Linked DNA regions of Catenuloplanes indicus. The protein of the gene in region 2 interacts with the protein of the main gene of each other region in a pairwise test. Links are inferred from orthologs where the notes say so. Each region holds a gene or a part of one and is shown on either strand. Other genes may lie near its edges. The genes, in order: J2S42_RS21960 and J2S42_RS27950.

Region 1 (10,039 bases), 1.3 Mb from region 2 along the record:
ACTCGGAGAGCAGCCCGAGGATCGCGAACTCCAGCACGGCCGTCTCCTCTCGCCCGATGTATCGGCCCGATACATCGAACCGTAGAACGAGGGATGGCCGATGCGCAAACGATGTGCCGTCAAACGTTCGTGTCGGCCACTGACTGTCACGGAAAGTGAGCGTTGTCGCCTCTTGGGCCGGGAGCCGTTACTCTTCAGTCCGTGCGCACGCAGCGGCAGGTGGTGGACTACTCGCTCCAGAGGCGAGCAGTGCTGCGTGACGTGCATTCGGGCAGGGTGGGCGTCCATGAGGTCTGCGACGCCTCCCCCTACCTCAAGAACGCGGCACGTTTCCACGGTGAGCCGACCGAGGAGCGGTGTCCGATGTGCCGCCGGGAGAACCTCACTCTCGTGCACTACATCTATGGTGATGAGCTCAAGCAGTCCGCCGGTCAGGCGCGCAAGCTGGCCGAGCTTCCGATGCTGGCGATGACGCTGAGTGAGTTTCAGGTGTACGTAGTGGAGGTGTGCCAGGGCTGCTCCTGGAACCACCTGGTAGAGCAGTTCCTGCTGGGCCGCGAGGGCCTGGAGGCGGATGAACCCGGTGGCGATTCCGGCCGTAGACGAGGGGCGGAACGGTGACGCGCTCGTGGGTCGGAGATGCAAATCAGATCGTTAGCCCGATAAGTCCGTTTTTTGCGGATGTAACGGCTACAAAGTCAAGTGAAGGGGCGGCGGTATGTGCTGCCGCGCCCCTTGTGTCCGTTCGTGGCGAAGCTCACGGCCACCCCCAGGGTCGTCGACTCGCGCCACCGCGACCGGCAGGGTGTGACGAATGAACGCGTACGGCGAACCCAGTTCTCCGCATGACCGGGCCTCCGGTCCGGGCGGAGGCCGGATGCCGGGCTCCGGTGAGCCGGACGACCGCTACGGCGGTGCCGGTGCGTCCGGCGGCTGGCCGGGTAACGGTGCCCGGCCCGGTGGAGGCGTGCCCCCGCGTGCCTCCGGCAGCGCTCGGCCCGGTGGGCCGCCCAGCGCACGTGCCTCCGTGGGCGGCAGCGGTGCCGTCGGTGGCGCCCGCGTGCCGGGCAGCTCCGGATCGGCGTCCGTCGGCGGCGTCCCCGGGCGTGCCTCGGTCGGCGGCAGTGCCGCGGTCGGTGGCGCCCGTGTGCCGGGCAGCTCGGGATCCGCGTCGGTCGGTTCCGCACGACCGGGTGTGCCGGGCCGCGCGGCCGTCGGTGGTGCCGCGGTCGGTGGTGCCGCAGTCGGTGGTGCCGCAGTCGGTGGTGCACCGGTCGGCCGGGCCGTGCCGGGTCGTGCCAGCGTCCGTCCGGTCTCCCCGGCCGGCCCCGGCGACTCCGGGCCGGGCGGTACCGGCCCCGGTCGCCGCAGCCGTGCCGCCGGGTCGATGGACCCCGAGGCCGCGAAGCGCGCCAAGCGCCGCAAGATCGCCAACTGGTCGATAGCGGCGTTCGCGGTCGTCATCATGACGGCCGGCATCGGCATCGTCGGCCTTACGTACGCGTTCGACGACGTGCCGGACATCAACACGTTCGAGCCGGAGATCTCCACGATCGCGTACGCGGACGGTTCGGAGATGACGAAGCTCGGCGAGCACAACCGGACCGTGGTGCCGGACGAGAAGATCAATCCGCTGGTCAAGCACGCGGTCGCGGCGGCCGAGGACAAGGGCTTCTACGACCACTCCGGCATCGACATGAAGGGCATCGCCCGCGCCGCCTGGAACAACATCTCCGGCGGCGACACCCAGGGCGCGTCCACGATCACCCAGCAGTACGCGCGGCACGCCGCGGAGCTGACCGGCATCAACTACAACCGCAAGATCCGCGAAGCGCTGCTGGCCCGCAAGATCGAGGACAACTACGACAAGGACCAGATCATCTCGTTGTACCTCAACGCGATCTGGTTCGGCCGTGGCGCCGAGGGCATCGAGGCGGCCGCGAAGGCCTACTTCAACAAGACGGTCACGAAGATGCCCGGCGAGGAGGGCGCGATCACCGCGTCCGAGGCCGCCGTGCTCGCCTCCGTCATCAAGCAGCCGGAACCGGTGCCGGGTGGCCACCAGGGCTACGACCCCGCGCGTAACCCGGAGGCCGCGAAGGAGCGCTGGGCGTACACGCTCAACAATATGGCCGAGATGGGCTGGATCACCGCGGATGAGCGGGCGAAGGCCGAGTTCCCGGAGAAGAGCCTGGCCAAGTACGATCCGAACGCCTGCCAAGCGGAGTGCGTCAACAACAAGCCGGTCGGTCACGTCCTGAACTACGTCAAGGACGAACTGGCCGAGATGGGCATAACCGACTGGCAGCAGCGGCCGTACCGGGTCAAGGTCTCGATCAACCCGGCCATGCAGAAGGCGGCGGAAGAGGCGGCCTCGCGTAAGAGCAAGTCCTCGCCGATGAGCAAGACCGCGGAGAACCACCAGGCCGCGCTGGTCGCGATCGACCCGACCAATGGCCAGGTGCTCGCCTACTACGGCGGTGACGACGGCGCCGGCTTCGACTTCGCCGGTCGCAACGGCGGTCACCCGCCGGGCTCGACGTTCAAGATGTACACGCTCGCGGCTGGCCTGCGCGAGGGCATGTCGATGGAGTCGTACTGGGACTCCACCAAGAACGTCGACGAGGAGCGCGGCGGCCGCGAGATCTCCAACGCCGGCCGTGAGGACCCGGCCTGCGGCAAGTACTGCTCGCTGGAGAAGATGACGATCGACTCCTTCAACGTCCCGTTCTACTGGATGACCAAGGAGATGGGACCGGACAAGGTCGTCGCCGTCGCCCGGGACGCGGGTGTGCGCACCATGTGGACCAACGATGACGAGGAGATCAACCTCGCCGAGGTCGAGCCGACCGCGGTCGCGCCGAGCAAGTTCGACGTCGAGGTCGGCTTCGGTCAGTACAAGGTGAAGGTCATCGAGCACGTCAACGGCCTCGCCACGCTGGCCAACCGCGGCGACTACAACAAGGCCCACTTCGTGGTCAGCGTCGAGAAGAAGAACAGCGCGACCGGCGAGTGGGTCAAGGTCAACGGCGAGCAGATCAAGCCGGAGAAGAAGTTCGACACCGAGCAGATAGACAGCATGCTCAAGGTGCTGCAGAAGATCCCCGGTGCGAGTGACGGCAACAACCACGCGCTCGCCGGTGACCGTCCGGCGTTCGCCAAGTCCGGCACCTGGGAGCTCGGCAAGGAGGGCGGCACCAACGGTGACGCCTGGTACCTCGGCGCCACCACGCAGATAGCGGCCGGCGTCTGGGTCGGTACCTCCGGCGCCCGAGCGGCGATCAAGGACCCGGACGGCAGCGACATGTACGGCGGTGACACGCCGGGCCAGATCTGGGAAGACTTCATGAACGCCGCGAACAAGGCGGCGAAGTACAAGGTGGAGAGCTTCCCGGAGGGCAGCTCCGTCGGTGACCCGAGCGTGCTCGCGAACGGTGTCTCGCCGTCGCCGAAGGCGCCGGACAAGCCGGAGAACCAGAACCCCAACCCGAACGGGTCGCCGAGCTGTGAGCCGTTCGACTTCACCTGCCTCTTCGGCGGCAACAACGGTGGCAACAACAACGGCGGTGGCAACAACAACGGCGGTGGCAACCAGACGCCGTCACCCACGCCGACGGACGGGCTACCCGCTCTGCCGGGGGTGCCCGGCGGGGGCGGGCCGGGGAACGACGACGATTAGCGGTCGACCCGTCTGATACGCGATGAGGCCGGTGCACACCAGGTGTGCACCGGCCTCATTCTTTTTCATCGATGCATCTTCTTTCGACGGCCGTGTCCGGTTCCCCAGGGTCATGCGGCAAGATGCCTCGTATGAACGTCGAGCAGCAGCCGCGGGTCGACAACCCCGGACAGTCGGAGCCGTTCGTCCGTGGCCTCTCCGAGGCGATCGGCGGGCCGCTCGGCGACCACGCCGCGCCCGGCCGGGGTGGGACGACACCGTTCTGGACCGCCTCCCGGATCGTGCTGGCGCTGGTCTGCCTCACGCTCGCGCTGCACTGGGTGCAGAAGTCGCCCTGCCGCGACGGCGCCTGGGACAACCACGTGCAGTACACCCGGTTCTGCTACACCGACGTGCTCGCGCTCTACTACGCCGAAGGGCTCAACGAGGGCAAGGTCCCGTACCGCGACCACCCGGTGGAGTACCCGGTCGTCACCGGCTACTTCATGGGCGCGCTCGGTCTGCCGGTCCACGCGTACGGTGAGAACAACCCGGCGGTCAACCAGGGCACGCTCTTCTACGACGTGAACGCGCTGGTGCTCTCCGCGCTGGCGGTCGCCACCGCGGCCGTCATCCTGGCGCTGCGCCGCCGCCGCCCGTGGGACGCGGCGCTGTTCGCACTCGCGCCCGCGCTGTTCGTCACCGCCACGGTGAACTGGGACTTCCTGGTGATCGGTCTGGCCGCCGCGGGGCTCTACGCCTGGGCGAAGAGCAAACCGGTGCTCGCCGGTGTGCTGCTCGGGCTCGGCGCCGCGGCCAAACTCTGGCCGCTGTTCATCTTCGGGCCGCTGCTCATCCTCGGGCTGCGGGCCGCGAAGCTCCGGCCGGTGCTCATCACGTTCGGCACCGGCGCGGTCACCTGGGTCGCGGTCAACGCGCCGGTGTTCCTGCTCTGGCGCGAGTCGTGGAACCGGTTCTTCGAGCTGAACACGGAACGGCCGATCGACTGGGGCACGTTCTGGTACGTCGGGCGGTACCTGGACGGCAAGCTCGCCCCGCTGATCCCCGGCGACCAGGGCCTCTTCGAGTGGTTCAGTAACAACGTCGATCCCGCGCTGAACTGGACCAGCTACGCGCTCTTCGGCCTGGCCTGCCTCGGCGTCGCCTACCTGATCATGACCGCGCCGCGCCGGCCGCGACTGGCCCAGGTGCTGTTCCTGGTGGTGGCCGCATTCCTGATCTTCAACAAGGTCTGGTCGCAGCAGTTCGTGCTCTGGCTGCTGCCGCTCGCGGTGCTGGCCCGGCCGCGCTGGGGCGCGTTCCTCGCCTGGCAGGCGGCCGAGGTGCTGTACTTCGTCGCGTTCTACGGCGAGCTGCTCGGCGCGTCCGGCAAGCAGGTCTTCCCGGAGGGCGTGTTCGTGCTCGCGTCCACGCTGCGGCTGGTCACCGTCGCGGCGCTCTGCTGGTTCGTGATCCGCGAGATCCGCCACCCGGAGGAGGACCCGGTCCGCGCCACCTACGAGGACGACCCGGACGGCGGCGTCCTCGACGGCGCACCGGACGCGCCGTGGGTGATCAGCCGCTTCGGCCGGGGCCGGCCGGCTCCGCTGCCGGTACTCGCGGGCGCGGGCCCCGGCACCGGTAGGGCCGGCGTGGCCACCGACGCGCCACCGGCCCACCTCCCGGCGACTCCGTCCACTCCCCCGGCCGGCCACCACGTGTCCGGCCCGGACGGCGACGGCGTGGATACGGCGCCGACGTCCGGCTCGGCGACGTCCGGCACGGCGGTTGATCCCGGCCCTGCGGCCACTTCCGGGCCGGCAACGGTCTCCGGCCCGGCGAACGCTTCGGGGGTCGATACCTCCGCGTCCGGCCCGGCGGCCGTCCCTGGCCCGGTGGACGCTTCTGGGGCCGGCACGTCCGTCTCCGGCCCGGCGGCTGCGTCCGCCACCTCGCCGGCCACCGGCGACCGCTCGGCTGAACCCTCCCCGAACCATGGCTCAGCCGCGGGCGGCGGCCCGGCCGCGGGCGAGAACCCGGCCGGGGCCGAAAACCCGGACGTGGACCGCGACGGCCGGTCGGCGGGCGATGACGACGGCCGGTGACGACTCGCCGGCCGAGGTCCTCGACTGCCTCGGCCAGCGATGCCCACTGCCGGTGATCGCGCTGGCCAAGCGGCTCCCCGCGCTGCCGGTCGGCGCGGTGGTCCGAGTGCTGGCCGACGACCCGGCCGCCGCGAACGACATCCCGGCCTGGTGCCGGATGAAGTCCCAGGAATACCTGGGCTCACCGGAACATGCGGCCTTCGACGTCCGCCGTGTGACCTGAACGCGAAACGGCCCGGACCGGCAGTCGCCGGCCTGGGCCGTTCGTCGTTTCCGCTGCTGGTCAGAGCCGGTAGACCACCGCGTTCTCGATGTCCTCGCGGGTGATGCCGAGGTAGTCCACCGGCAGGTCGACGCGGGCCGCGAGGTCCGAACCGCCGATCCGGTCGCGCAGCACCACCACGGTCCGCACGCCGACGCTGCGCAGATAGTCCACGCTCGGCTGGTCCGGGAAGGACGCCGCGGACTGCCGGATCTGGTCGGTGAGCTGCGGCGTGAATCCGCTGCCACCGTTCGTCACCTGCTGGAAGCGGGTGGTCGACCAGAGCATCACGTGCTGGTCCCAGCCGCCCTCGCTGGGCAGCACCAGCATCGGCCCGTCCACCGTGCGCATCGCCAGCGGCTGCTGCGGCACGAGCGGGTGCGGTGTGGCGTTCGTACCCTCGATCAGTATCGCCACCAGCGGCAGCAGCGTGACCACGCGCAGCAGCAGGCCGGGCCGGGCCGGCACCTGGTCGCGGGAGAAGTCGGCGGCCCGGCGCGAGTACGCCGCGACCGCACCCGCGGCCAGCAGCGCCAGGAAGATCGTCGTCCACAGCACCAGCCGACCCGGCGTGCGGATGCCCTGCCAGCCCGGCAGGTACTCGAAGAGCGGCACGTAGGTGAACGTGCCGCCGAAGAACTCGGTGCCCATCGCCAGCGCGCCGCTGACCAGCACGCCGGCCAGCATCAGGAGCCGCTGCCGAACCGTCCAGATCGAGAAGAACAGGCCGGCCGTCGCGAGCCCGATCAGCGCGAACCCGGGCAGCAGCGTCATCTCCGGCGCCCACGGCAACGCGTCCCGCGCCTGTGCGTGCAGCGTGCCCCAGACCGCGGACTCGCCGGACGCGGTGAAGAAGCCCTGTAGCGGCGGCGAGTAGAGCTGGATCTCCTCGATGCTGCGCTTCGCGTACGGGTACAGCTCGGAGACCCGGAAGTACGGGATCGCGAGCAGCGCGCCGACCGCGCCGAAGACCAGGCCACCGCCCGCGTCCGCCGCGAGCAGCCGCCAGCCGAACGGCTTCGGCTCGGTCCACACCCAGAATCGTTTCACCAGGTACGTGACCAGTGAGACCACCACGATCAGCAGCAGCGCGTACGCGAACGGCAGCCCGATGCCGAAGCCGAGGCTGAGCTGCCAGGCCGCGACCAGCCAGCCGGCCAGCGCCCACCCGGCGTGCCGCTTCTCCGGCCGGTAGCCGTGGCGCAGTGAGTAACCGTGGCCGCGGGCCAGCATCGCCAGCGCCAGCATGATGCCGCCGCTGGACATGACGTGCAGGTGACCGGCCTGGGCCAGCCGCCACGGCGCGAGCGCGAGCGCCGCGCCGGCGACCGCGCCCGCGATCCGGCCGGTGCCGAGCTGCCGGGCCAGCGCGTAGCCGCCGACGAAGACCATCGCGTACGCCAGCACGAAAATGATGTTGTAGCGCAGCACCGCGGCGATCGGTCCCTCGCCGATCATGCCGGCCGGCGCGTACCCGATCAGCGCGTCGGAGAACGCGAAGCTCAACTCGTTCGGATAGAACGTGTTGGACTCCCACAGCCGCGCCGGGTCGGTCAGCAGGATGTGCCCGGACCAGGCCATCTGCCAGGCCTGCAGCGTCGGGTCCCAGATGTCCTGCGGGATCGTGTGCAGCGGGTACTTCAGCGTGGGCCAGGTCATCACCACGGCGAAGAGCAGACCGCCGAGGATCGCGATCGTCCACTCGTGGGTCAGCCCGCCGCGTACCGCGGCTGCCACCCGGCCGACCGGGGTGAGCTGCACCGGTGGCGGCGGGCCGAACGACTCGAACGGGTCCCGGTTCGGGTCCTTGGCGACGGTCATCTCACCGGGCCGCGCGGCCGGTTTCGAGGCCGTGGCCGCCTCGCCCGGTGCCGCGGACCGCAGCGCCGCCGTACTCCGCTCCGGCTCACCGGCGGCCTTCGCCCCGGCGGTCGCCTTCTCCGCGACGACGGCCTTGTCGTCGCCGGCTCTGGTCGCGGTGGCCGCCTGGTCCGGCACCGGAGCCTTGGCGCCGCCCTGCTCATCGCCGGTGAGCTGCGGTTTGTCCGTACTCATCGCTCGACTGCCCCTTGTGGTCTCGTATGCACGCCGGTGAAGACGGTCTAGACGCCGATACGGTTGCGCAGGAACGTGATGTCGGCGCTCTGCCCCTCGGCGCCGCCCGGAGTCTCCACGATCACCGGTGCGTCCGCCGCCCGGATCACGCCGACCAGCAGCTCCGGATCGATCATGCCGTGCCCGATGTTGTCGTGCCGGTCGCGCCGCGAGTCGAACTCGTCCCGCGAGTCGTTGCAGTGGACCAGGTCGATCCGCCCGGTGATCGCCTTGACCCGGTCGACCGCGTCGATCAGCGCCTCGCCGCCGGCGTGCGCGTGGCACGTGTCCAGGCAGAAGCCGGCGCCGAGCGGCCCGACCGCGTCCCACAGCCGGGCGATCGCGTCGAACGTGCGGGCGCACGCGTTCTCCCCGCCGGCCGTGTTCTCGATCAGGACGGGCAGTGGGAAGCCACCCTCCTTCGCCGCGTAGCTGAAGGTCTTGCGCCAGTTGTCGAAACCGGTCGCGATGTCGTCACCGTCGCCGACGTGACCGCCGTGCACGATCAACCCGGCTGCGCCGATCTCCGCGGCCGCGCGGGCGTGCGCGAGCAGCAGCTTGCGGCTCGGGATGCGCACCCGGTTGTTCGTGGTGGCCACGTTGATCCGGTACGGCGCGTGCACGAAGAGCTGCACGTCCGAGGCGCGCAGCGCGTCCGCGTCGGCGCGAGGCGCCGGCGTGTCGAACTTCTGCGGGTCGGTGAGGAAGAACTGCACGGCATCGGCACCGCGGGCGGCGGCAGCGGCCAGCGGGTCGGCCGGATCGACGTGGGCTCCGATTCGCATGACGGGCAGCCTACGTCTCTCCCCCGACGAAAATCGCCCCCGGCTGTCCAAACGGTCACACAGCCGCGTCACCGAGCGCCGCCGCGTCTCGTTGGGCGAATGAAATCGACCGAGGGTGTTTTACACCGGTTTGTCGTCCGTCGTCACACCAGCCCGGGGAGTCTGCCGATGCGGAGCCGGATCACGCGCAGGTCGCTGGCCGCGTTGGTGGCGGCGTTGCCGCTGCTCACCGGCGCCGCGGCGGCCAACGAGGAGAGCGGCGAGGAGATCGTCTTCAGCGGCGGCGGGCTGATCGGCCTGGCCTGCGGCGCGAAGCCGAACGTGGGCGCGATCTCGCTGCCCGCCGAGTCCACGCTGCGGGTGGTCAACCGGACCGGCTACAAGGCCAAGCTGATCCTGGACGGCGTCACGCAGGGCGAGGTCGGCAAGGGGGACGCGGCCAAGGTCCTCTTCCACCGCGGCCCGGTCACGGTCGCGCTGAAGCCGAACTGCGTGCTCACCGAGGAGTCCACGTCCGTGCGCGTCACGGTGCGGCCACCGGCCCGGGTTGCGCCGCCTCCCGCGGCACCGAGGTCCCCGGCCGAGCCGGCCCCGGCCGTGGCCGAGGCGCCACCGGCCGCCCCGGAACCCCGCTCGCCGGACGCCGCCCCGGACCGGCCCACGCCGGGCGATACACGGCCCGCGCCGGCCGCCGCGACGTCGTCGACGCCGCCGGACCGGCCCACCGGTACGGCCGAGAGCGCCCGAGTGCCCGGCATCACGCCGTCGGCCGTCCCGACCACGCAGTCCCCGCTCCCGGACCCGCTCGCCGCGCCGCTCGGCGGCGGTGGGCCGGACGTCGCCGTGGCGGGCGTGGCCGCGGAGCCGGTCGCCGCGGTGGTGCCGGTCGAGGAGTCCGGCCCGGTCGGCCTGTTGGCATTAATCGCGACAATTTGCGTTATTGGCGTGTCAGCTGGGGCAATTCGGGCTATTATCGCTCAGCGGGCCGCCCGAGCAGCGTGACGGCGGGCCCGCGTCCGAGGCCCCGCGGGGCGCCGGTCCAACCTCGTCGGTGTGGTCGTTCCTCCCCAGGTCCCACCCCAGGAAAGCGGACTCGCGCCCCGCGGTTCTTTTGATCCCGCTTTGGTGGATCTCC
Region 2 (9,841 bases):
TTGAGCAGCGCGCGCACGCCACCGACCCTAACCGGCTCGCGTGAACAACCGGGCTGTGATGGGCTGATGAGCGTGACCACACCGGATCTTGACGCCGCCGCCCTGCTCGCCACGTACGACGCCCAGCTGCGGGCACACCTGCCGGACCCGTTGCCGGCCGGCGCGACCGTGGAGCGGGACGGCCCGCTGGTTCGGCTGCGCGGGCTGGACGAGGGCGGGTTCATCACGTACACCGACCTCGGCGGGCTGGACGGCCCGGAACTGGACGCGCTGATCGCCCGGCAGACCGCGCTCTTCACCGAGCTCGGCGAGAGCGTGGAGTGGAAGCTGCACGGCCACGACCTGCCGCGCGACCTGCCGGACCGGCTGACCGCGGCCGGTTTCGCGCCGGAGGAGCGGGAGACCGTGGTGGTCGGCGCGGTCGCGCCACTCGCGGCCGCGGTGCCGGTGGTGCCTGAGGGGGTACGGCTGCGCGAGGTCTCGTCGCGCGCGGAGCTGGACCGGATCGCCCGGCTCGGCGAGACCATCCATCCCGGCACGTCGCGGGAGTGGTGGGCGGACGCGATGGAACGAGAGATCGCGGCCGGTCCGCAGTCGGTCACGATCGTGGTGGCGGAGACCGACGACGAGGCCCGCACACTGGTCTGCGCGGCCTGGATCCGCTACGTCGGCGGCACCGCGTTCGGCACGCTGTGGGGCGGCGGCACGCACCCGGACCACCGGCGGCGCGGCATCTACAAGTCGCTGGTGGCGTACCGGGCCCGGCTCGCCGACCGGCGAGGGTTCACGTTGCTGCAGGTGGACGCGTCGGACGAGAGCCGGCCGATCCTGGAGCGGCTGGGCTTCACGGCACTGACCACCACCACGCCGTACGTCTTCCGGCCGTAACGAAGCTCAGACGCTCCAGAGCGCGCGGACGGCGTCGCGGACGCACTCGTCGCGGAGCCGTCCGCAGACGCAGCGATGATCGTCAGGGCGTTTGCGCCGGTGATGGCCGAACGAGACCAGGCTGTCGAGGAACCACGACTCCGGTGGCGCAATCCGTCGCACCGGGGCGATTTGCACTGACATATCACCACTCCTCCCGCTGGCTCGACTCTAGCGGGTTTCGGGTGCGCGGGGGTGAGGTGTGTCACTCTCCGTACCCGTATCCGACAACCTACTACTAAGTAACATGGGTCGTGGTCAGGTCCACACGCATGGTGGTTGACCCTGGAGACGCAGCCGAGCAAGCCTGAACCAGCCCCCGGCTCACCGCGGGCTCCGGTTCCGGACGAGAATTCGTGACGTCGGGCGAGAACCGTTTAACAGGAGGGTCGTCGAAGCGCGATGAACATTGTGGTACTGGTCAAGCAGGTACCGGACTCCGGTGCCGAACGGTCTCTGCGTGCCGACGACAACACCGTTGACCGCGGTGCGGCGAGCAACGTCATCAACGAGATGGACGAGTACGCGATCGAGGAGGCGCTGCGCCTCACCGAGGCGCACGGCGGCGAGGTCACGGTGCTGACCATGGGCCCGTCCGGCGCCACCGAGTCGATCCGCAAGGCGCTGTCCATGGGCCCGGCCAAGGCCGTGCACATCCTCGACGACGCGCTGCACGGCTCCTGCGCCGTCGCCACCTCCAAGGTGATCGCGACCGCGCTCGGCCGGCTGAACGCGGACGTCGTCCTCTGCGGCTCGGAGTCGACCGACGGCCGCGTCCAGGTGCTCCCGCACATGCTCGCGGAGCGGCTCGGCGTCGCCGCGCTCACCGGCGCGCGCAAGCTGACCGTGGACGGCAGCACGCTGACCGTCGAACGGCAGACCGACGAGGGGTACGAGGTGGTCACCGCCTCGACGCCGGCCGTCGTCTCGGTGTGGGACACGATCAACGAGCCGCGGTACCCGTCCTTCAAGGGCATCATGGCCGCGAAGAAGAAGCAGGTGGAGACGCTGTCCCTCGCCGACCTGGGCGTCGACGCGTCCGAGGTCGGCTTCGCGGGCGCCACCAGCACCGTGGTCGAGCACGCGCAGCGCCCGCCGCGCTCGGCCGGTCAGAAGGTCGTCGACGAGGGCGAGGCCGGCGTCCGGCTGGTCGAGTTCCTCGCCACCGAGAAGTTCGTCTGAGAAGGGGGTACCGAGACATGGCAGAGGTTCTCGTCGTCGTCGAGGCCGCCGCCTCGGGCGTGAAGAAGGTCACGCTGGAGCTGCTCACGCTCGCGCGGCAGATCGGCACGCCGTCCGCGGTCGTGCTCGGCGGGCCCGGCGCCGCGGAGGCGCTCACGCCGAAGCTCGCGGAGTACGGCGCGGAGAAGATCTACGCGGCGGAGAGCGAGGAGATCGACGGCTACCTGGTCGCGCCGAAGGCGACCGTGGTGGCCGAGCTGGTCAAGCGCGTCTCCCCGGCCGCCGTGCTGCTCGCCTCCAGCCAGGAGGGCAAGGAGATCGCGGCCCGGCTGGCGATCAAGCTGGACAACGGTGTGCTCACCGACGCGGTCGGGCTGGAGGCGGACGGCACCGCCACCCAGGTCGCGTTCGCCGGTGCCACCATCGTCAAGTCCAAGGTCACCCGCGGCCTGCCGATCGTGGCGCTCCGGCCGAACTCGCTGACCCCCGCGCCGGCCCCGGCGTCCCCGTCGGTCGAGCCGCTCCCGGTCACCGTGACCGAGACGGACAAGCTGGCGAAGGTGGTCGAGCGGGTCGCGGAGCAGAAGGGTGCGCGCCCGGAGCTCTCCGAGGCGTCCGTGGTCGTCTCCGGCGGCCGTGGCGTCGGCGGCGCGGACGGCTTCAAGCTGGTCGAGGAGCTGGCCGACCTGCTCGGCGGCGCGGTCGGTGCGTCCCGCGCGGCGGTCGACTCCGGTTTCTACCCGCACCAGTACCAGGTCGGGCAGACCGGCAAGACGGTGTCGCCGCAGCTGTACGTCGCGCTCGGCATCTCCGGCGCGATCCAGCACCGGGCCGGCATGCAGACGTCGAAGACGATCGTCGCGGTGAACAAGGACGGCGAGGCGCCGATCTTCGAGCTGGCCGACTACGGCGTGGTGGGCGATCTGAACAAGGTGGTCCCGCAGGCCGCTGAGGAGATCCGCAAGCGCAAGTAGGTCCGTCGGTGTCGGTCTGCCGACACTGATGACGTCCGATCACCGGCGTCCCGGGGCCGGGCACACCTGTCGTGGTGTGCCCGGCCCTTACGTATGTCCTGCTCCCGGCCGGGCTTTGTGGCCGGCGTCGAGTGCTCTTCCCCCGTACCGTGGCAGATCTTGGGTTTTGAGCGGCGGCGCGCAGACTGCGGTCCGGGCCGATGGAGCGAACGGTAAGGACCGGTAGGCTGAGGGGTGATGGCCTACCTGGATCACGCCGCGACCACGCCGATGCTCAGCGAGGCGCTCGAGGCATACGTCGCCACGGCCCGCGAGGTCGGCAACGCGTCGTCGTTGCACGCCGCGGGCCGCCACGCACGTCAGCGCGTCGAGGAGTCCCGGGAACGGATCGGTGCCGCGCTCGGCGCCCGGCCCTCCGAGGTGATCTTCACGAGCGGCGGGACCGAGAGCGACAACCTCGCGGTCAAGGGCATGTTCTGGGCACGCCGCGCGACCGACGCGGCCCGCACGCGGGTGGTCGCCAGTGGTGTCGAGCATCACGCGATCATGGACTCGGTCGACTGGCTGGTCGCGCACGAGGGCGCGGCCGCGGGCTGGCTCGACGCGGACCCGATCGGCCGGATCCGGCCCGCCACGCTCGAGGCCGAGCTGGACGCGTACGGCGACGCGATCGCGATGATCACCGTGATGTGGGCGAACAACGAGGTCGGCACCGTGCAGCCGATCGCGGAGCTGGCCGCGCTCGCGGCCGCGCGCGGCATCCCGTTCCACACCGACGCGGTGCAGGCCGTCGGCCAGGTCCCGGTCGACTTCGGCGCCAGCGGCGCGTCCGCGCTCACCGTCACCGGGCACAAGCTGGGCGGCCCGGTCGGCGTCGGCGCGCTGCTGCTCGGCCGCGACGTCGCGGTCACGCCGCTGCTGCACGGCGGCGGCCAGGAGCGCGACGTCCGCTCCGGCACGCTGGACGCGGCCGGCATCGTCGCGTTCGCGGTCGCGGTCGAGACCGCGGTCAAGAACCAGCAGGAGTACGCGGCCCGCGTCGGCGGTCTCCGCGACCGGCTCGTCGCCGGCGTGCGCGAGGCGGTGCCGGACGCGATCCTGAACGGCGCGCCCGAGGACCGGCTGCCCGGCAACGCGCACTTCTCGTTCCCCGGCTGCGAGGGCGACGCGCTGCTGCTCCTGCTGGACGCGCAGGGCATCGACTGCTCCACCGGCTCGGCCTGCTCCGCCGGTGTCGCGCAGCCGTCGCACGTGCTGGTCGCGATGGGCGCGGACGACGACCGCGCCCGCTCGTCCCTGCGCTTCACGCTCGGCCACACCTCGACCCCGGCGGACGTGGACGCGCTGCTCACCGCGCTGCCCGCCGCGGTCGAGCGGGCCCGCCGGGCCGGGGTGATCAAATCGGTTCTCGGCTGAGCCACTAGTACGGTTGAGCTGAGAGCCTTACCCGGGGAGGGTGTTTCACGTGCGTGTTCTGGCGGCGATGTCCGGCGGTGTCGACTCGGCGGTGGCGGCGGCCCGCGCCGTCGACGCCGGTCACGACGTGACCGGCGTCCACCTGGCGCTCTCGCGCAACCCGCAGACGTTCCGGACCGGCGCGCGCGGCTGCTGCACGATCGAGGACTCGCGGGACGCGCGCCGCGCCGCGGACGTGCTCGGCATCCCGTTCTACGTGTGGGACATGGCCGAGCGTTTCCACGCGGACGTGGTCGACGACTTCGTCGCGGAGTACGCGGCCGGCCGCACGCCGAACCCGTGCCTGCGCTGCAACGAGAAGATCAAGTTCGCCGCGGTGCTGGACCGGGCGATCGCGCTCGGCTTCGACGCGGTGGTCACCGGCCACCACGCCCGGCTCGGCGCGGACGGCCTGCTCCGCCGCAGCGTCGACCTGCCCAAGGACCAGTCGTACGTGCTGGCCGTGCTCAACCGCGCGCAGCTGGACCGGTCGATGTTCCCGCTCGGCTCGTCCACCAAGGCGGACGTGCGCGCCGAGGCCGCCGCGCGCGGGCTGGGCGTCGCGGAGAAGCCGGACTCGCACGACATCTGCTTCATCGCGGACGGCGACACCCGCGGCTTCCTGGAGTCGAAGCTCGGCTCCGCGCCCGGCGACATCGTCGACTCGACGACCGGCGAGGTGGTGGGCGCGCACGGCGGCGCTTACGCGTACACCGTGGGGCAGCGCAAGGGCCTGGGACTGACCGTGCCGGCCGCGGACGGCCGGCCGCGCTACGTGCTGTCGATCACCCCGAAGACGAACACGGTGACCGTCGGCCCGGCCGCGGCGCTGGAGGTGTCCACGGTGTTCGCGGGCAAGCCGGTCTGGACCGGGCTGCCCGGCACGCCGGCCGGGCCGCTGGACTGCGTGGTGCAGCTGCGCGCGCACGGCGAGACGTACCCCGCGCGGGTGTCGGTGACCGGCGACGGCGGCCTGGTGGCGGCGCTGTCCACCCCGGCGCGCGGCGTGGCGGCCGGTCAGGCGCTGGTCGTCTACCGGCCGGACACGGACGGCGACATCGTGCTGGGCTCCGGGACGATCACGCACACCTGAGCGCGCTCAGTAGAGTCGGCGGTATGAGCGACGCAGCGGTGTGGCCGTGGCCGGAAGGGGCGGCGACCGGGATCGGATCGCTGCCGGGAAGCGATGTCGCCGAGGCCCAGCGGGTGGTCCTCGGTGAGTTCCCCGACTTCCCGCACCTGCCGGAGCTGCCCGGGCGTGGCCCGGGCGCGGACCTGATCGGCCGCGGCGCCGGCTTCCTGGTCGAACTGCCGGTCGAGCTCTACGCCGGCCGCTGGCGCGTCGCGTCCCGGCCCGGCAAGGACCTCCGTCGTACGCGTGACCTGCTGGACCGCGACGTCGACCAGCTGACCGAGCAGGCCGGCGAGTTCACCGGACCGGTCAAGGTGCAGGCGGCCGGCCCGTGGACGCTCGCCGCGAGCATCGAGCTGCCGATCGGCGGCCGGCTGCTGCGCGATCACGGCGCGGTCCGCGACCTGACCGCGTCGCTGGCCGAGGGCGTGGCCGCGCACGTGCGGGACGTCGCGGCCCGGCTGCCCGGCGCCACCGTCGTGCTCCAGCTGGACGAGCCGTCGATGCCGGCCGCGCTGGCCGGGCGGGTGCCGACCGAGAGCGGGCTGGGCACGTACCGCGCGGTCGAGGCGACGCTCGCGGCGGAGCTGCTCCGCCAGGTGGTGGACGCGGCCGGCGTACCGGTCGTGGTGCACTGCTGCGCGCCGGACGTGCCGCTGGACGTGATCCGGTCGTCCGGCGCCACCGGCATCGCTCTGGACCTGTCGCTGGTCAAGCGGCTGGACCCGCTCGGCGAGGCGCTGGACGCGGGCCTGGGCCTGCTGGCCGGCGCCGCACCCACCCGGCCGTCGTCCGGCACCGCCGCGGTCTCGTCCGCCGCGGTCGCGGACCGGGTCCGGAAGGTGTGGCGCGAGCTGGGCTTCCCGGCCGCGCAGCTGGCCCGGCAGGTGGTGGTGACGCCGGCGTGCGGCCTGGCCGGTGCGACCCCGGCGTACGCGCGCGCCGTGCTGGCCGCCTGCCGCGACGCCGGCCGCCGGCTGCACGAGGACGCGCTGAGCTGATGACGGTCGCGCGGATCGACGGCGCCGAGGCCACGGCGGAGCAGCTGCGCGCGCTGGCGTTGACCAACTACGGGCACTTCACGTCCCTGCAGGTGCGCGCCGGTGCCGTGCACGGCCTGACATACCACCTGGAGCGGCTGGACCGGCAGTCGCACGCGCTGTTCGGCCGCGGCCTGGACGGCACGCGGGTGCGGGGATTGCTGCGCGACGCGCTGACCGGGACGCCGGACGCGTCGGTCCGGGTCACGGTCTTCTCCGGCGAGGGCCGCCGGCCCAGCGCGGTCGCGCCCGCGGAACCGCACGTGCTGGTCACCGTGGACCCGCCGATCCCGCCGCTGACGTCGCCGCCGCGGGTCCGCACGGTGCCGTACGAGCGCGACCTGCCCGAGGTGAAGCACGTCGCCACGTTCGGCCTGACCTGGCACTGGCGCCGCGCGCAGGCCGAGGGCTTCGACGACGCGCTGTTCGTCGACCGCAACGGCCTGATCAGCGAGGGTACGGTGTGGAACGCCGGCTTCTCCGACGGCGACCGGGTGATCTGGCCCGCGGCCGGCATGCTGCGCGGCGTGTCGATGCGGCTGCTCATGGACGGCCTGGACCGGCTGGGCGTGCCGTGGGAGGTGCGCCCGGTGCCGCTCGCGGACGTGTCCCGGTACCGGTTCGCGTTCGCCAGCAACTCGATCACCCCGGTCCGCCCGCTGGCCGCGATCGACGAGCGTGGCTTCGCGCCGGACGACGCGCTGACCGAGTTGCTGGAGTCCGCCTACCGCGCGATCCCGGCCGAGCCGCTCTAGAGCGCCTGTGGGAGCCCGGCCAGCGCGGCGTCCAGCTGGTCCGCAGGCAGCGCGTGGTCGGTCATCTCACCGGCCAGGTAGGCGCCGTACGCGGCCAGGTCGAGGTGGCCGTGCCCGCACAGCGCGGTCAGGATCACCTTCGGCTCGCCGGTCTCCCGGCAGCGCAGCGCCTCCTCGATGCAGGCGGCCAGCGCGTGCGTCGGCTCGGGCGCCGGGACGATGCCCTCGGTGCGGGCGAAGCGCACCCCGGCCGCGAAGCACTCGGACTGCGGGACCGCGACCGCCTCGATCAGGCCCAGCTCGTAGACGTGCGAGATCAGCGGCGACATGCCGTGGTAGCGCAGGCCGCCGGCGTGGATCGGGTCCGGGATGAAGTCGTGCCCGAGCGTGTGCATCTTCATCAGCGGCGTCAGGCCGGCCGTGTCGCCGAAGTCGTACGCGTAGCGGCCCCGGGTCAGTGACGGACAGCTGACCGGCTCGGCGGCGCGGATCGTCACGTCCAGCCGCCCGGCCAGCTTCTCGCGCAGGAACGGGAAGGTCAGCCCGCCGAAGTTGGACCCGCCGCCGGTGCAGCCGACGATCACGTCCGGGGTGACGCCGATCTTCGCGAACTGGAGCAGCGCCTCCTCGCCGATCACGGTCTGGTGCAGCAGCACGTGGTTGAGGACGCTGCCGAGCGCGTAGTTCGTGTCCGGGTGCCCCGCCGCGACCTCGACCGCCTCGGAGATCGCGATGCCGAGCGAGCCGGGGGAGCCCGGATCCTTCTCCAGCACCGCGCGCCCGGCCTCGGTCAGCGTGGACGGCGACGGATGGATCACGCCGCCGAACGTCTCGATCATGATCTTTCGGTACGGTTTCTGATCGTACGAGGACCGGACCTGCCACACCTCGCACTCCAGCCCGAACTGCGCCGCCGCGAAGCTGAGCGCGGTGCCCCACTGTCCCGCGCCGGTCTCCGTGGTCAGCCGCCGGATCCCGGCCCGCGCGTTGTAGTAGGCCTGCGGGACCGCGGTGTTCGGCTTGTGCGAGCCGGCCGGTGAGACACCCTCGTACTTGTAATAGATCTGCGCCGGTGTGCCGAGCGCCTTCTCCAGCCGGTGCGCCCGGTAGAGCGGGGACGGCCGCCACAGCCGGTACACGTCGAGCACGTCCTCCGGGATGTCGACGTACCGCTCGGCCGTGACCTCCTGCTCGATCAGCGACATCGGGAACAGCGGCGCGAGGTCGTCCGGCCCGATCGGCGCGCGCGTGCCCGGGTGCAGCACCGGCGGCGGCGCGGACGGCAGGTCGGCGACGAGGTTGTACCAGCGGCGCGGCATCTCCGACTCGTCGAGAAGCACCTTGGTGACGTTCCGGTCCATCACGTTGCCCGCCCCTGCGTCCGTGGCACCGCGCCGCGCCGGTGCACCCTGCCGCGACGCTAACCCGCCGACCGCGTCCGCACCCGCAGGCGCGGCGCCCGGCCATCCCAATGGATGATCTCGGCTCAGTCCTCCGGCGGCTCGCCGGGCTTGTGCCGGACGTACATCGCGTCGCCCTGATAGCCGACGATCAGCTTCTCCAGCTTGAGCATGTTGATGACCAGATTGAGCGTGCCGTACGAGACGCCGTACTCCTCCTGGAGCAGCCGGATCGGTGGCATCTTGTGCCCGGCCGGCAGGTCTCCGCTGACGATCTTCTCCCGGATGGCGTCGTACACGCGATCCTTCTTCGACGTGCCCATGAATTCGTCCAATCTCCTGGCTCGCAAAGCCAAGTAGATCACCGAATTCGAATTTTGGTCAATCAAGTCGACGTAGTTGATCTAGTCGATCAGGCTGGTATCCACGCTGATCACCGACCAATGTCGACATAGTCGGGCAAAATTCATAGTCGACATAGTCGATTATGTGGTCTAGGCTTACGGACGTCTCTCCTGGCTCGCAACTACGGAGAGACCTGAGCCCCGGCGTCGACTCCTCCGAGCGGCGTGGCGCCGGGGCTCCCCGTGCGGCCGGGGTGGCACATAGGGGCGGCTCGCCGTCCAGGTGGCTCAATGTGCCGCCCTGGCCTGTCCACATCGCGCCTGTCCGCCATCGCCATGTCGAAGGTCGAAAACGCCGGTCCTCCTCGTTACCGTGCTGGAGAAGGACGAGGGCGCGACGAGGTGGACGGGGGACGCGGCGATGGCGGCGGACGGGGTGCGAAGCGGCGGCGACACGCCGGAGATCGACGCGAGTGCCGAGGTCACGGCCGCGCAGATCGCGGCCGCCGGTCCGCCGCCGACGGCCGACGCGAGCCGTCGGCACGCCGAGCTGAGCGCTGAGCTGACCGACCATCAGTACCGGTACTACGTGCTGGACGCGCCCACCATCCCGGACGCGGAGTTCGACACGC

The links.
Region 1: the proteins of J2S42_RS27950 (region 2) and J2S42_RS21960 interact in binary tests that used the Escherichia coli proteins (3 or more experiments, as listed by UniProt). The link is inferred for Catenuloplanes indicus from one-to-one orthologs.

The regions. Positions count from the first base shown.
Region 1 is NZ_JAUSUZ010000001.1:4,881,119-4,891,157, reverse strand. What follows is about bases 4,367-7,366. They hold J2S42_RS21960 (sulfurtransferase TusA family protein), read left to right. Parts: upstream 4,367-5,746; coding sequence 5,747-5,986; downstream 5,987-7,366. Other genes in these bases: J2S42_RS21955 (hypothetical protein), read right to left, coding at 6,047-7,366; J2S42_RS21965 (glycosyltransferase 87 family protein), read left to right, coding at 4,367-5,763. Outside these bases: J2S42_RS21980 (PadR family transcriptional regulator), read right to left, coding at 1-37; J2S42_RS21975 (DUF5318 domain-containing protein), read left to right, coding at 202-621; J2S42_RS21970 (transglycosylase domain-containing protein), read left to right, coding at 1,388-3,679; more of J2S42_RS21965, read left to right, coding at 3,811-4,366; more of J2S42_RS21955, read right to left, coding at 7,367-8,080; J2S42_RS21950 (deoxyribonuclease IV), read right to left, coding at 8,128-8,904; J2S42_RS21945 (hypothetical protein), read left to right, coding at 9,073-9,906. UniProt on the Escherichia coli protein: Sulfur carrier protein involved in sulfur trafficking in the cell. Part of a sulfur-relay system required for 2-thiolation during synthesis of 2-thiouridine of the modified wobble base 5-methylaminomethyl-2-thiouridine (mnm(5)s(2)U) in tRNA.
Region 2 is NZ_JAUSUZ010000001.1:6,159,705-6,169,545, forward strand. The notes cover bases 2,608-5,409. They hold J2S42_RS27950 (cysteine desulfurase family protein), read left to right. Parts: upstream 2,608-3,320; coding sequence 3,321-4,499; downstream 4,500-5,409. Other genes in these bases: J2S42_RS27945 (electron transfer flavoprotein subunit alpha/FixB family protein), read left to right, coding at 2,608-3,083; mnmA (tRNA 2-thiouridine(34) synthase MnmA), read left to right, coding at 4,549-5,409. Outside these bases: J2S42_RS27925 (YidH family protein), read right to left, coding at 1-8; J2S42_RS27930 (GNAT family N-acetyltransferase), read left to right, coding at 67-888; J2S42_RS27935 (hypothetical protein), read right to left, coding at 895-1,050; J2S42_RS27940 (electron transfer flavoprotein subunit beta/FixA family protein), read left to right, coding at 1,330-2,109; more of J2S42_RS27945, read left to right, coding at 2,127-2,607; more of mnmA, read left to right, coding at 5,410-5,631; J2S42_RS27960 (uroporphyrinogen decarboxylase/cobalamine-independent methonine synthase family protein), read left to right, coding at 5,655-6,671; J2S42_RS27965 (aminotransferase class IV family protein), read left to right, coding at 6,671-7,465; J2S42_RS27970 (TrpB-like pyridoxal phosphate-dependent enzyme), read right to left, coding at 7,462-8,826; J2S42_RS27975 (GntR family transcriptional regulator), read right to left, coding at 8,952-9,164; NAD-dependent DNA ligase LigA, read left to right, coding at 9,631-9,841. UniProt on the Escherichia coli protein: Master enzyme that delivers sulfur to a number of partners involved in Fe-S cluster assembly, tRNA modification or cofactor biosynthesis. Catalyzes the removal of elemental sulfur from cysteine to produce alanine.